DNA from 3 places in the Rhizobium sp. C104 genome. Region 3 is predicted to be linked to each of the others. Evidence: predicted binding sites of a transcription regulator. Region 3 holds the regulator's gene; each other region holds the start of a gene.
The links. The regulator LexA, encoded in region 3, represses DNA repair genes until DNA is damaged. The targets are predictions, from matches to a motif close to TGTTCNNNNTGTGTTCNG.

Region 1 (4,183 bases), 1.7 Mb from region 3:
TGAATGCCATCGCCGCGGTCATCATCGGCGGCACCAGCCTCTCGGGCGGCAAGGGCTCGATCATCGGCACGTTGGTCGGGGCCTGCATTCTGCAGGTCCTGTCGACCGGATTGCAGCTCTTGGGCGCCGACGACAACATCAAGCCGATCGTCATCGGCGCCGTCATCGTGCTCGCCGTCATTCTCGACAGCTATCGCGGCCGGCTGATGCGCATCCTCGAAACCCGGTAATTGGCTGGCGCCGGAAGCCTTGATTGACCGTTGCGTTTGATACCGGGCCGACCTACATCTGTCCGGCATTCAGCGAGGGACGGAAATGGCCAAGATCACCAATGTAGCGGTCCAGATGGACCATGTCGCCGGCATCAATATTGCGGGCGACTCCACCTTCGCCATGAGCCTGGAAGCCCAGGCGCGCGGCTACCGGCTGTTCCATTACACGCCTGAACGCCTGAGCTTCCGCGACGGCAAGCTCTTTGCCAGCGTCGAGCCGATGCTGCTGCGCGACGTCAAGGGCGATCACTTCGAGCTCGGCGCGCCCGAGCGCGTCGATCTGTCCACCATGGACGTGGTGCTTCTGCGCCAGGACCCGCCCTTCGACATGGCCTATATCACCTCGACGCATCTGCTCGAGCGCATCCACCCGAAGACGCTCGTCGTCAACGATCCGGCCTGGGTGCGCAATTCGCCGGAAAAAATCTTCGTTACCGAATTTGCCGACCTGATGCCGAAGACGCTGATCACCAAGGATGCCGCCGAGATCCGCCGCTTCCGCGACGAGATGGGCGATATCATCCTGAAGCCGCTCTACGGCAATGGCGGCGCCGGTGTCTTCCATTCCACGCGCGACGACCGCAACCTCTCTTCGCTGCTCGAAATGTTCGGCCAGCTTTTCCGCGAGCCCTTCATCGCTCAGCAGTATCTGCCGGACGTGCGCAAGGGCGACAAACGCATCATCCTGGTCGACGGCGAATTTGCCGGCGCCATCAACCGCGTCCCGGCCGAGCACGACAGCCGCTCCAACATGCATGTCGGTGGCCGCGCCGAGGCGACCGAGCTGACGTCGCGCGAACAGGAAATCTGCGAGCGCATCGGTCCGGCGCTGCGGGAACGCGGCTTCCTGCTCGTCGGCATCGATGTGATCGGCGATTACATGACCGAGATCAACGTCACCTCTCCCACAGGCATCCGCGAAGTGAAAAAATTCGGCGGCGCCGATATCGCAAGTCTGCTCTGGGATGCGATCGAGCGCAAACGCGGCTGAGCCTGCCGGCCGCAGCCGGACGCGGGCATGATCGGATACAACCAAGGTCACTTGCTTCGTCCGAATATGTTCCGCGACTGTTCTTGTTTTATTCTTTTTCCATGCCAGATTGCAACCGCTGGCCTTAAAGGCCGCAGGGCGGTAAGTAAAGTTTGCTGGGCAGGGGGTAGGCGGATGGTCGCGCGCGTCAGTACGGTTGCATTTCAGGGTATCGAAGGCGTGCCGGTCGAGGTCCAGGTCATGGTCGCGCCCGGCAAGATCGGCATGCAGATCGTCGGCCTGCCCGACAAGGCCGTGGCCGAAAGCCGCGAGCGGGTGCAGGCCGCCCTTCATGCCTCCGGCCTGTCGCTGCCGGGCAAGCGGGTGACCGTCAATCTGGCGCCCGCCGATCTGCCGAAAGAGGGCTCGCATTTCGATCTGCCGATCGCGCTTGCCCTGATGGCCGCCCTCGGCGCCATTCCCGCCGATGCGCTGTCGGATTATGTCGTCGTCGGCGAACTCAACCTCGACGGCACCATCGCCGCGATATCAGGCGCGCTGCCGGCTGCCATCGGCGCCAATGCGCTCGGCAAGGGGCTGATCTGCCCGGCCGAAAGCGGCGCCGAGGCCGCCTGGGCCGGCGCCGAGGTCAATATCCTCGCGCCGCGCAGCCTGATCGCCCTCGCCAATCATTTCCGCGGCACCCAGGTGCTGTCGCGGCCGGAGGCGTCGATCCGCGCCAATGCCGCCAACCTGCCGGATCTTGCCGAGATAAAGGGCCAGGAAAGCGCCAAGCGTGCCCTCGAAGTGGCGGCCGCCGGCGGCCATAATCTCTTGATGGTCGGCCCTCCCGGCTCCGGCAAGTCGATGCTGGCCGCACGGCTGCCGTCGATCCTGCCGCCGCTTTCGGCGGCCGAGCTGCTTGAAGTCTCGATGGTCCATTCGATCGCCGGCCAGCTTACCGGCGGCAAGCTTTCCGATCGCCGTCCCTTCCGCACCCCGCATCATTCCGCCACCATGGCGGCCCTCGTCGGCGGTGGCCTGCGCGCCCGTCCCGGCGAAGCCTCGCTTGCTCATCATGGCGTACTCTTCCTCGACGAATTTCCGGAGTTCACGCCGCAGGCGCTCGATGCGCTGCGCCAGCCGCTCGAAGGCGGCGAATGCGTTATTGCCCGCGCCAATCACCGCGTCTCCTATCCGGCGAAATTCCAGCTGATCGCCGCCATGAACCCCTGCCGCTGCGGCATGGCCGGCGAGCCCGGCCACAGCTGCGCCCGCGGCCCGCGCTGCATGAGCGATTACCAAGCCCGCATCTCCGGCCCGCTGATGGACCGCATCGATATCCGCATCGACGTACCCGCCGTCTCCGCCGCCGATCTCATCCGCCCGATGGCCGCCGAGGCCAGCGCCGACGTCGCCCGCCGCGTCGCCCGCGCCCGCGAACGGCAGCAAGAGCGCTTCGAGGCCGCCGGCGCCAAGGGCATCGGCACCAATGCCCGCTGCTCCACATCAATGATCGAGAAACTCGCCGAACCGGATGCCGCCGGCCTGCAGCTCTTGCGCGACGCCGCCGAAAAAATGAAATTCTCCGCCCGCGGCTACCACCGCGTCCTCAAGGTCGCCCGCACCCTGGCTGATCTCGACGGCAAACCGACCGTCGGCCGCCTGCATCTTGCCGAAGCGATTTCTTACCGGATCGCGGGGGAGAGGCTGACGGCGGCGGCGTAAGAAGAGTGGATTTTCTAACAAGTCTGAGGCCGGCTGGGCCGGCGCCGAGGGTAATATGCTCGCGCCAACCCCACAGCCTGATCGCCCTTGCCAATCATTTTCGCGGCATTCAGGTCCTGCCCCCTGACAGAATAACGCGTCCACGGTGGAAAAAAGTTCGCTGTTAGCGAATATTGTTCTTGTAATTGCGGCAGGGCGAGTTTACATCTCGTTTCAGATCACGAGCGGAAGAAGTCGTTATTTTCAGGCCATTCGCGAAAGCGAATGCCGTGGAGGGCCTTCGTGCCCTCTGATCTTACCCGGACGCCCGAGGAGACCCGAGAGGGGACGACGGCGGCGGGCGAAGCAGAAGCAACCCCGACGAGCGGGTTGCTTCTAGGTAGACGGTGCATGCTGCTGGTTCCGAGTTTGTTTGGCGACGACCCTTAGGGATGGTCCCGAGGGCAAACAGAAGGGAATCTCTATGTCTGTAGAAGAAAGTGATCGCCAGCGGCAGCGGTTAAGGAGTGGAACAAAGACGCGCTGGAAGCAGTTCGTCTCTTGGTGCTGGAAACAGCTGAAAAATCCGCAAATGTTGAAGGTGGTCGTCAGGCTGGCTTTGACCATATATCGCATATTGCGAGTATGCCACGATATCTTCGGACCGTCGTGATAAACCGTGAACCCAATATCTACAAGGAAGGGAACGTAATATGTTATCCGAAGCCTTGAGATTAATGAGGGTTTTCCATGACTTGAAGCAGGTTGAACTTGCGGAAAAGCTTGGTATTTCCAGATCGCATCTCTCAGAGATCGAGAGTGGAAGCAAGATACCTTCACTTGATATAATTGAGCGATACTCAAAGACCTTCGGAATCCCGGTGTCTTCGATAATGTTCTTTTCCGAGAACATCGAGAATGCCGGAAAGGGCGAGAGGGCGAAAGCTTTTGTTGCGTCGAAGGTCATCAGTTTCTTACGGTTGATCGAGCAGAAATCATCGTCGAATGCCGCGTAAGTCATTCCGTTTCCATAAGATCGAAGATAGCGCTCTTTTCAATGTGAGCACACGTAAGAAGCTCGCAAACGTTTTGATGTGTTCGCTACCGCTTCTGAAGGCCGTCGAGGGTCTGGATGTTCGCTATAAGAAACGTTGGAAGCGAAAAGACAGCGACACCGCGCCTTGGCTGACACAACCCCCGCCACCTGACCAAGCAACCCAGTACCGTCCTATCG
Region 2 (4,183 bases), 940 kb from region 3:
CCCCTGTGCCGCGTGACGGAAGAAGGAAACGATGCGTTCGATCGTCTCTTCCATGCCGTGGAAACCGGCAAAGGCCGGGTAGATCCGGATGGTCCTGTTCATGAAGATTCGGCCAAGCCGCGCATCTCTCGCAGTGTCGACCATCTGCGGCTCGCCAATCGCGGCGAGCAGGCGCTCGGTCGCATTGGCATAGGCGATCGGGTCTTTTTTGCAGAGATCGAGATACTCAGCCACCGACATATCGGTTTCGCGGCGCGCTTCGTAACTGCGCGTAAACGCATCGAATACGGATTCGTTCAGCATGGGCCCTCCAGTAAGGTTCTGCCGCAGGCTCAAAGTCGTATAACCATCGAGATGGCTACGACGTTCCTAAGAATCAATAATTTCGTAGCTATATTCGACGCTCACCGGCTGTTTCTTGCAACGCACAAAAACGTGCATGCACCGGTTATTTTTACTCTACGAAACTGTTTCTCATTATAGTTGAAAAAAGCACCCGTGCGGTATCAGCACATTTCGCGACGTGACAGAAAGATGAAAAGGGTGTGCAATGTCGCCCGTGATTCGAGTTCCGGAAAAATCGACGATTGGCAGCCAAATCTGCACAGAGTTCGGTGCTGGACAGCATGTGCCGGTTGGCGCCCGACATGGCGGAAACGGCCGCATGCCGGCCGTGAGCCAAGCGTTCGAATCATTCGCCGCCAGCACAATTCAGCCGTTGAATGCCTTCTCCAGCCCGGCGACATCGATCTTGACCATGCCGAGCATCACCTCGGTCACGCGCCTGGCCCGCTCGCGGTCGCCGTGGTCGATCATCTCGGAAAGCATGCGCGGCACGATCTGCCAGGATAGGCCCCAGCGATCTTTCAGCCAGCCGCAGGCCTCCGGCGTGCCGCCATTGGCGAGGAATGCTTCCCAGACCCGATCGATCTCGGCCTGGCTTTCCAAGAGGATCGCGATCGAGAAGGAATGGTTGAAGCTATCGAGCGGACCCGCCTTCATCGCCAGGAAGGCCTGATTGCCGAGCGTGAACTCGATCAGCTCGACGCTGCCGGGAGGCCCGCTCGGCGTTTCCGCCGGAAGAATGGTCGTGCGGCCAACCCTGGAATCCGGGATTATGGACACATAGAATTCGACGGCTTCGCGCGCTTCCTGCGCGAACCAGAGATTTGAAACGACCTTCGCCATGATGCAGCCTCCTTGTTGACGGTAGACCCGGACGATTGTCCGATGATCCAAGGACGCCCCGCCGACGCGGTTTCCGACAAGTGCGGCTGAAATTTTCCGTCGGGTTGCCTCTGTCCTATCAAGCAGCCTTGCCGCCATGCGTAAACCCCTTGGGATAGCGGCGGCTTGGGAATGAAAGCAGAACATCTTTTCTGGTCTTTCCTTCCCGAATCACTACATTACGCGCCATGAGCAATAGTTTCGACGATATTCCCTTCTTCGACGAAGAGCCGAGCGAGATGGCGCGCAAGCCGCAGCCGCCTGCCGCGCCCGCCGGAAGGGCGCCCGCCACCGGTGGCATTGCCGCCCGCGCCATGGCCGCCCGCGACGGCGGCAGCCGGCCGGATTATCTCTCCGGGCTGAACCCCGAACAGACCGAAGCCGTCGAAACCCTGGAAGGCCCGGTCCTCGTGCTTGCGGGCGCCGGCACCGGCAAGACTCGCGTGCTGACAACTCGCATCGCACATATCCTCAATACCGGCCGCGCCTTCCCCTCGCAGATCCTCGCCGTCACCTTCACCAATAAGGCGGCCCGCGAGATGAAGGAGCGCATCGCGTTGCTCGTCGGTGGCGCCGTCGAAGGCATGCCCTGGCTCGGCACCTTCCATTCTATCGGCGTCAAACTTCTGCGCCGCCACGGCGAGCTCGTCGGCCTGCGCTCCGATTTCACCATTCTCGATACCGACGACGTCGTCCGCCTGATCAAGCAGCTGATCCAGGCCGAAGGCCTCGACGACAAGCGCTGGCCGGCCAAGCAGTTCGCCGGCATGATCGACACCTGGAAGAACAAGGGTCTCGGCCCCGCCGATATCCCTGAGGGTGACGCGCGCGCCTTCGCCAACGGCCGCGGCCGCGATCTCTATTTCGCCTATCAGGCGCGCCTGACGACGCTGAACGCCTGCGACTTCGGCGACCTGCTGATGCATCCTATCGCGATCTTCCGCAAGAACCCCGATCTTCTGAAGGAATATCACGGCCGCTTCCGCTATATCCTCGTCGACGAGTACCAGGACACCAACACCGCTCAATATATGTGGCTCCGGCTCCTCGCCCAGCGCGCCAAGGGCGAGCCGCAGAACGTCTGCTGCGTCGGCGACGACGACCAGTCGATCTATGGCTGGCGCGGCGCCGAGGTCGACAACATCCTGCGCTTCGAGAAGGATTTCCCCGGCGCCAAAGTCATCAAGCTCGAGCGCAACTACCGCTCGACCGAACATATCCTCGGTGCCGCTGCCCATCTGATCGCCCATAATGAAGGGCGGCTCGGCAAGACACTGTTCACCGACCGCTCCGATCCGGACGACGTCAAGGTGCAGGTGCACGCCTCCTGGGATTCGGAGGAGGAAGCCCGCGCCATCGGCGAGGAAATCGAGCAGCTTCAGCGCGGCAAGCATCTGCTCAACGACATGGCGATTCTCGTGCGCGCCTCCTTCCAGATGCGCGAATTCGAAGACCGCTTCGTCACCCTTGGCCTCAACTATCGCGTCATCGGCGGCCCGCGCTTTTACGAGCGCCTGGAGATCCGCGACGCCATGGCCTATTTCCGCCTGGTCGCTCAAGCCTCCGATGACCTCGCCTTCGAGCGCATCATCAACACGCCGAAGCGGGGCCTCGGCGACACGACGGTGCGCGCGCTGCACGACTATGCGCGAGCCCGCGATATCCCCATGCTTGCGGCCGCCGCCGACATCATCGAAACGGATGAGCTGAAGCCGAAAGCGCGAAAAGCCCTCTTCGACGTGATTCAATCTTTCCGCCGATGGCAGGAACTGCTTGAAAACACACCGCATACCGAACTTGCCGAGCAGATCCTCGAAGAGTCCGGCTATACCGACATGTGGAAGAACGATAAGAGCGCCGAAGCGCCCGGCCGCCTAGAGAACCTCAAGGAACTGATCCGCTCGATGGAAAGCTTCGAGTCGATGCGCGGCTTTCTCGAACACGTCTCTCTCGTCATGGATGCCGAGACCAACGAGAACCTCGATGCCGTCTCGATCATGACGCTGCATTCGGCCAAGGGCCTCGAGTTCGACACCGTCTTCCTGCCCGGCTGGGAGGAAGGCCTCTTTCCGCATCAGCGCTCGCTCGATGAAAGCGGCCGCGCCGGCCTGGAGGAGGAACGCCGCCTCGCCTATGTCGGCATCACCCGTGCCAAGCACCGCTGCCACATCTGGTTCGTCTCCAACCGCCGTATCCACGGCCTCTGGCAATCAACCCTGCCCTCGCGTTTCCTCGACGAGCTGCCGGAAACCCATGTCGAGGTTGCCGAAATGGAGCAGAGCTATGGCGGTTACGCCCGCGGCGGCTACGGCCAATCCCGCTTCGACAAGGCGGAGCCCTTTGCCAATTCCTATTCCACGCCCGGCTGGAAACGCGCCCAGGCCAACAAGACCGATGCCACGCGCGACAATTGGGGCAGCCGCTCCGGCCACGCCGTCGAACGTATCGGCTATGGCGAAAGCGGCCCGAAGGGACGCACGATCGAAGGCGAGCTGGTGGCAAAATCCACCTCGTCGGAGCCTTCGCGTTTCACCCTCGGCGACCGCGTGTTCCACCTGAAATTCGGCAACGGCAACATCACCGGCATCGAAGGCAACAAGCTGACGATCGAGTTCGACCGAGCCGGGCAGAAGCGGGTGCTGGACGGGTTCGTCGAGCGCGTGTGATAATCACCTCTGCGCGACGCAAGACCCTTTACCCGAGCATCCGCATGCTGCCGAGCCCGAGAATATCGTTCATCAAGGCGATGCCCATCCCGATGGCCACGATCGACAATCCGATCAAGAAAAGTCGGCGCGACCGGTCATATTTGACGGCAAGCAGCGAGTCCCGCGCCAAGAGATCGGCAAACACCTTCACCTGAATAGCGATGCCGACGGTCAGGAACGACATCGGCAGCAGATCGACGCGGCTCCAGTTATTGGGATTGGAAACCCAGAGACTGATGAAATTGAGA
Region 3 (4,183 bases):
GCGGCATGCTCTCAGCACGATTCGAGAGCTGGAGGGCTTCGACCGTGATCCTCGATTCATCCGTGACGACGACGGTGACCGGCCGTGTCGAACGGCGGGAAGGCGATGGACGTGGGCGTTGGCGCTACATCCTTGCCGTCACCGGCACGGAGGCGCCGGAGCTGAAGCGGCGGCCGGGGCGCATCACCGCGATCGTCCGCGGCGCCGATACGCCTTTCGAGATCGGTGACATCATCACCGGCAGGGTGCGGCTGACGCCTCCGGCAGGCCCAGCGCTGCCTGAACTCAACGATTTCTCCTTCAGTGCCTATTTCGACGGCATCGGTGCCAACGGCTTCTTCTATGGCGCTCCGGAGAGGGATTTGGGGGCGGGCCCGCAGGGTGCAATGTCGACGTCGGAAGCAATGCTCGAATGGCTTTACCGGCTGCGCAGCGGTATCGGCGATCGCATTCGATCGATCCTGCCCGGCGATACGGGCGCTTTTGCCGCTGCTCTGGTGACCGACGAGCGGCGCGCCATCTCGAATGCGACGACGGAGGCGCTGCGCCAGTCCGGCCTTGCTCATATCGTCGCGATCTCGGGCCTCAACATGGCGCTGTCGGCCGGCATCTTCTTCGTCGGCTTCCGGATGCTGCTCAGCCTTTTTCCAGGCGCTGCCCAGGCCTATCCGACCAAGAAGATCGCCGCAGCAGGCGCGCTCATCGCCGTCACCGCTTACTACCTGATCTCCGGCTTCGGGGTCTCGGCTGAACGCGCCTTTATCATGATGGCCATCATGCTGATTGCCGTCTTCTTCGATCGGCCGTCGATCAGCCTGCGCAATGTCGTGCTCTCGGCCCTCGTCATCATCGCCATTTCGCCCTCCGAAGTCCTGGGCCCGAGCTTCCAGATGTCCTTTGCCGCGACATTGGCGCTGGTATCGGGTTATCAGTTGTGGAAGGAGCGGCGCATTCGCGAAAACGCTTTGCTGAGGCTGCCGGTCTTCCGGCCGCTCGTTGCGGTCGCCGGTTTCTTCGGCGGCGTCTTCCTGACTTCGCTGATCGGCGGTTTTTCCACGGCGCTGTTTTCGATCGAACATTTTCATCGCCTGACCGCTTACGGCCTGCCGGCAAACCTCGCGACGATGCCGATCATCTCCTTCATCGTGATGCCGGCCGGGCTGCTGGCGATGTTGCTCATGCCGTTCGGTCTGGACGCTCCGCTCTGGAAGGTGGTCGGCTTCGGCCTTGATCTGGTGATCGCGGTCGCCAAGACAGTGTCCGGCTGGGGCGGCGATATCGGCGTCGGCCGCTTGCCCGCCTGGTATTTCGCCATCGCCGTGGCAGGCTTCCTGCTGCTGACGCTGCTCCGCACCCGGCTGCGCCATGCCGGCTCAGCAATCCTCGCCGTTTCGACCTTCATTCTGTTGATTCTGCCGGTTTCCCGGCCGCCGGATCTGGTGATTTCGGAGGATGGCGGTCTGGTCGCGCTCGTCGAGACCGCGGCAATGGCTTCCAATCGTGAAAACCCGCCGGATTTCATCTTCGACCAGTGGCAAAGAGCGCTGGTCCTGCCGACGCATCACCCGCCGAAGATGCTGGGTGGCCCCGCTATCCCGCCGGAGGGGAAGACCGACGCGTCAGGCTTTCCCGCGAGCAACAGAATGAAGCAAGGACAGCGATGCGGGGGGCCGCCGCGGGCGGTGAAACAAACCGCTTCTCCTGCGTCAAAAAGGCCTGGTGCATATCAAGGCTTGGCAATGGCCGTGTGGTAAGCATCATCGACAATGCCGCTTATCTCGGCCCGGCCTGCGATGCAGCCGATATCGTCGTGACGCCGGTCCGCCTGCGTTTCAACAGCTGCCGCTCAGGCGCGACGCTCTTCACCGGTGAGACGCTGCGCAAGACCGGTTCCCTCGAGCTGCGCTTCGCAGATACCGGCCTGGAGGTCGCAACCGCATTCGAAACGCTGTCGCGGCCATGGATGCGCCAGCGCGCCTATGACTGGCGCAGCAACAGTTTTACCGAATCCGGCCTGTCCAGTGTCAGTGATAGCGGCGAATGAGGCCGACGAGCTTGCCCTGCACCTTGACGCGGTCGGGCCCAAAGATCCGGGTCTCGTAAGCCGGGTTGGCCGCCTCAAGCGCGATCGAGGCGCCCTTGCGGCGGAAGCGCTTCAGCGTCGCTTCCTCGTCATCGACGAGGGCAACGACGATGTCGCCGGGGCTTGCGGTGCTGCCGTTGCGGATGATCACCGTGTCGCCGTCGAAGATGCCGGCGTCGATCATCGAATCGCCCTTCACCTCGAGCGCATAATGTTCACCGGAGCCGAGCATGTCGGCGGGAACGACGATGTCGTGGGTATTGTTCTGGATTGCCGAGATCGGAACACCGGCAGCGATTCGGCCCATGACCGGCACCGAGACCGAGTTGCCGTTGTCGGCGACGGGTTTTACAGGCGCGGGGGCGGCGACCGGCTGGGGCTTGCCGAGGCTGCCTTCGATGACGCTCGGCGAAAAGCCGCGCCGGGGCTGGATGCTGGGACTATAGGCTTCGGGAAGCTTGATGACCTCGAGCGCCCTGGCGCGGTTCGGTAGGCGGCGAATGAAACCGCGTTCTTCGAGCGCTGTAATCAGGCGATGAATGCCGGATTTGGAGGCCAGATCCAGGGCATCCTTCATCTCGTCGAAAGATGGCGGAACGCCGGATTCCTTCATGCGCTCATGAATGAAAAGGAGAAGCTCCTGTTGTTTGCGCGTGAGCATCGGCGTGTGACCCCTGATTGAAACAAATCCAGAACAGACACTATATGTTCCATATGTGTTCTGCAAGTAGCTAAATTTCCGTAAAACTTGCCGCCAACTCTTTGAGATTTTTATTTTCATTCGCCGGATTGGCACACATGTCTTGCATTGGGGGTGGTGCTGTCGCACATCTCTTATCGTTTGAGGGAGGGATATGATGAACGAGCGTTCCGCCAAACCGCACCCGCTGGATCATGTCGTGCTGCCCGTCGTCAATATCGATCTGGCCCGCGAGCGGCTCGGCAAGCTCGGCTTCACGGTTGCCGCCGATGCCCGCCATCCCTTCGGAACGGAGAATGCCTGTGTCTTCTTCGCCGACAAGACCTATCTGGAGCCGCTCGGTATCGCCAGCGTCGAGGAGAGCGAGGCCTCGGCGCGGCAAGGGAATGTCTTCACCGCCCGCAACCGGGCCTTCCGCTTCCGTTGCGGCGATGAGGGGCTTTCGGCGGTGGTTTTCGGCACCGAGGATGCCGGCCACGATCATCGGCACTTCGCTGCCGGCGGATCGAGCGCCGGCGAGATGCTGGAGTTCAGCCGGCCAATGAAGATGCCGGACGGTTCCGAAAGCGTCGGCAGCTTCAAACTGGCCTTTGCAGCGGATCTGCGTGCGCCGGACTTCTTTCTCTTTACCTGCCAGCGCATCAATCCATTGCCCGCCGACCGCGGCGCGCTGGAGACACATGCCAATGGCGTGACCGGCATCGCCGAGATCGCGCTGTGCGCGCCTGATGCCGCGACCTACGCCGGTTTCGTCAGCCTTGCCATGGCGCAGTCGGCGGTCGAGAAAACCGGTTTTGGCGCCAATATCGCGGCGCCGAATGCGAAAATCAGCCTGATGACGCCGGAGGGGCTGGAGGCCTATTTCGAGGTTGCCGTCTTATCCGCCGACCGCGGCCTGCGCGGCCGGGCCATCCTCTTCACCGTCGCCGATCTTGCCGTGACAGAAGCGCATTTGGCTGCTAACGGAGTGACCTACACGCGCAAGAACAATCGCATTCTGGTGAAGCCGGCGCCCGGGCAGGGCACGCTTTTCGCCTTCGAGGAAAGATGATGAGCACTGATACGAATTCGGAAGTCAGGATCGGCGAGGGCGCAGGCCAGGTCACCTTTTCCAATACCGGCCGCCTGTCGCTGATTGCCGGCCCCTGCCAGATGGAGAGCCGCGACCACGCTTTCATGGTTGCCGGCACGCTCAAGGAGCTCTGCGCCAAGCTCGGCATCGGCCTCGTCTACAAGAGCTCCTTCGACAAGGCGAACCGCACCTCGCTGTCGGCCGAGCGCGGCATCGGGCTTGAAAAAGGCATGCAGGTCTTCGCCGATCTCAAGAAGGAATTCGGCTTTCCGGTTCTCACCGACGTTCATACCGCCGAGCAATGCGCCGAAGTGGCGAGGGTGGTCGA

Region 1: MF410_RS17525 (YifB family Mg chelatase-like AAA ATPase) is a predicted target of LexA. The motif match lies at 1,342-1,359, and genes of this name have one in related genera.
Region 2: MF410_RS04125 (UvrD-helicase domain-containing protein) is a predicted target of LexA. The motif match lies at 1,356-1,373, and genes of this name have one in related genera.

What each region holds. Positions count from the first base shown of each region.
Region 1 covers NZ_CP092348.1:3,302,724-3,306,906, reverse strand. The annotation lists gene MF410_RS17535 (ABC transporter permease) at 1-230, shown strand, start outside; gene gshB (glutathione synthase) at 316-1,263, shown strand; gene MF410_RS17525 (YifB family Mg chelatase-like AAA ATPase) at 1,438-2,970, shown strand; gene MF410_RS17520 (hypothetical protein) at 3,470-3,970, opposite strand; gene MF410_RS17515 (reverse transcriptase family protein) at 3,955-4,183, shown strand, end outside.
Region 2 covers NZ_CP092348.1:620,852-625,034, reverse strand. The annotation lists gene MF410_RS04135 (PrkA family serine protein kinase) at 1-303, opposite strand, end outside; gene MF410_RS04130 (VOC family protein) at 712-1,188, opposite strand; gene MF410_RS04125 (UvrD-helicase domain-containing protein) at 1,416-3,893, shown strand; gene MF410_RS04120 (hypothetical protein) at 3,922-4,183, opposite strand, start outside.
Region 3 covers NZ_CP092348.1:1,558,201-1,562,383, reverse strand. The annotation lists partial or broken gene MF410_RS08835 (ComEC/Rec2 family competence protein) at 1-2,044, shown strand, start outside; gene lexA (transcriptional repressor LexA) at 2,025-2,744, opposite strand; gene MF410_RS08825 (VOC family protein) at 2,941-3,834, shown strand; gene kdsA (3-deoxy-8-phosphooctulonate synthase) at 3,834-4,183, shown strand, end outside.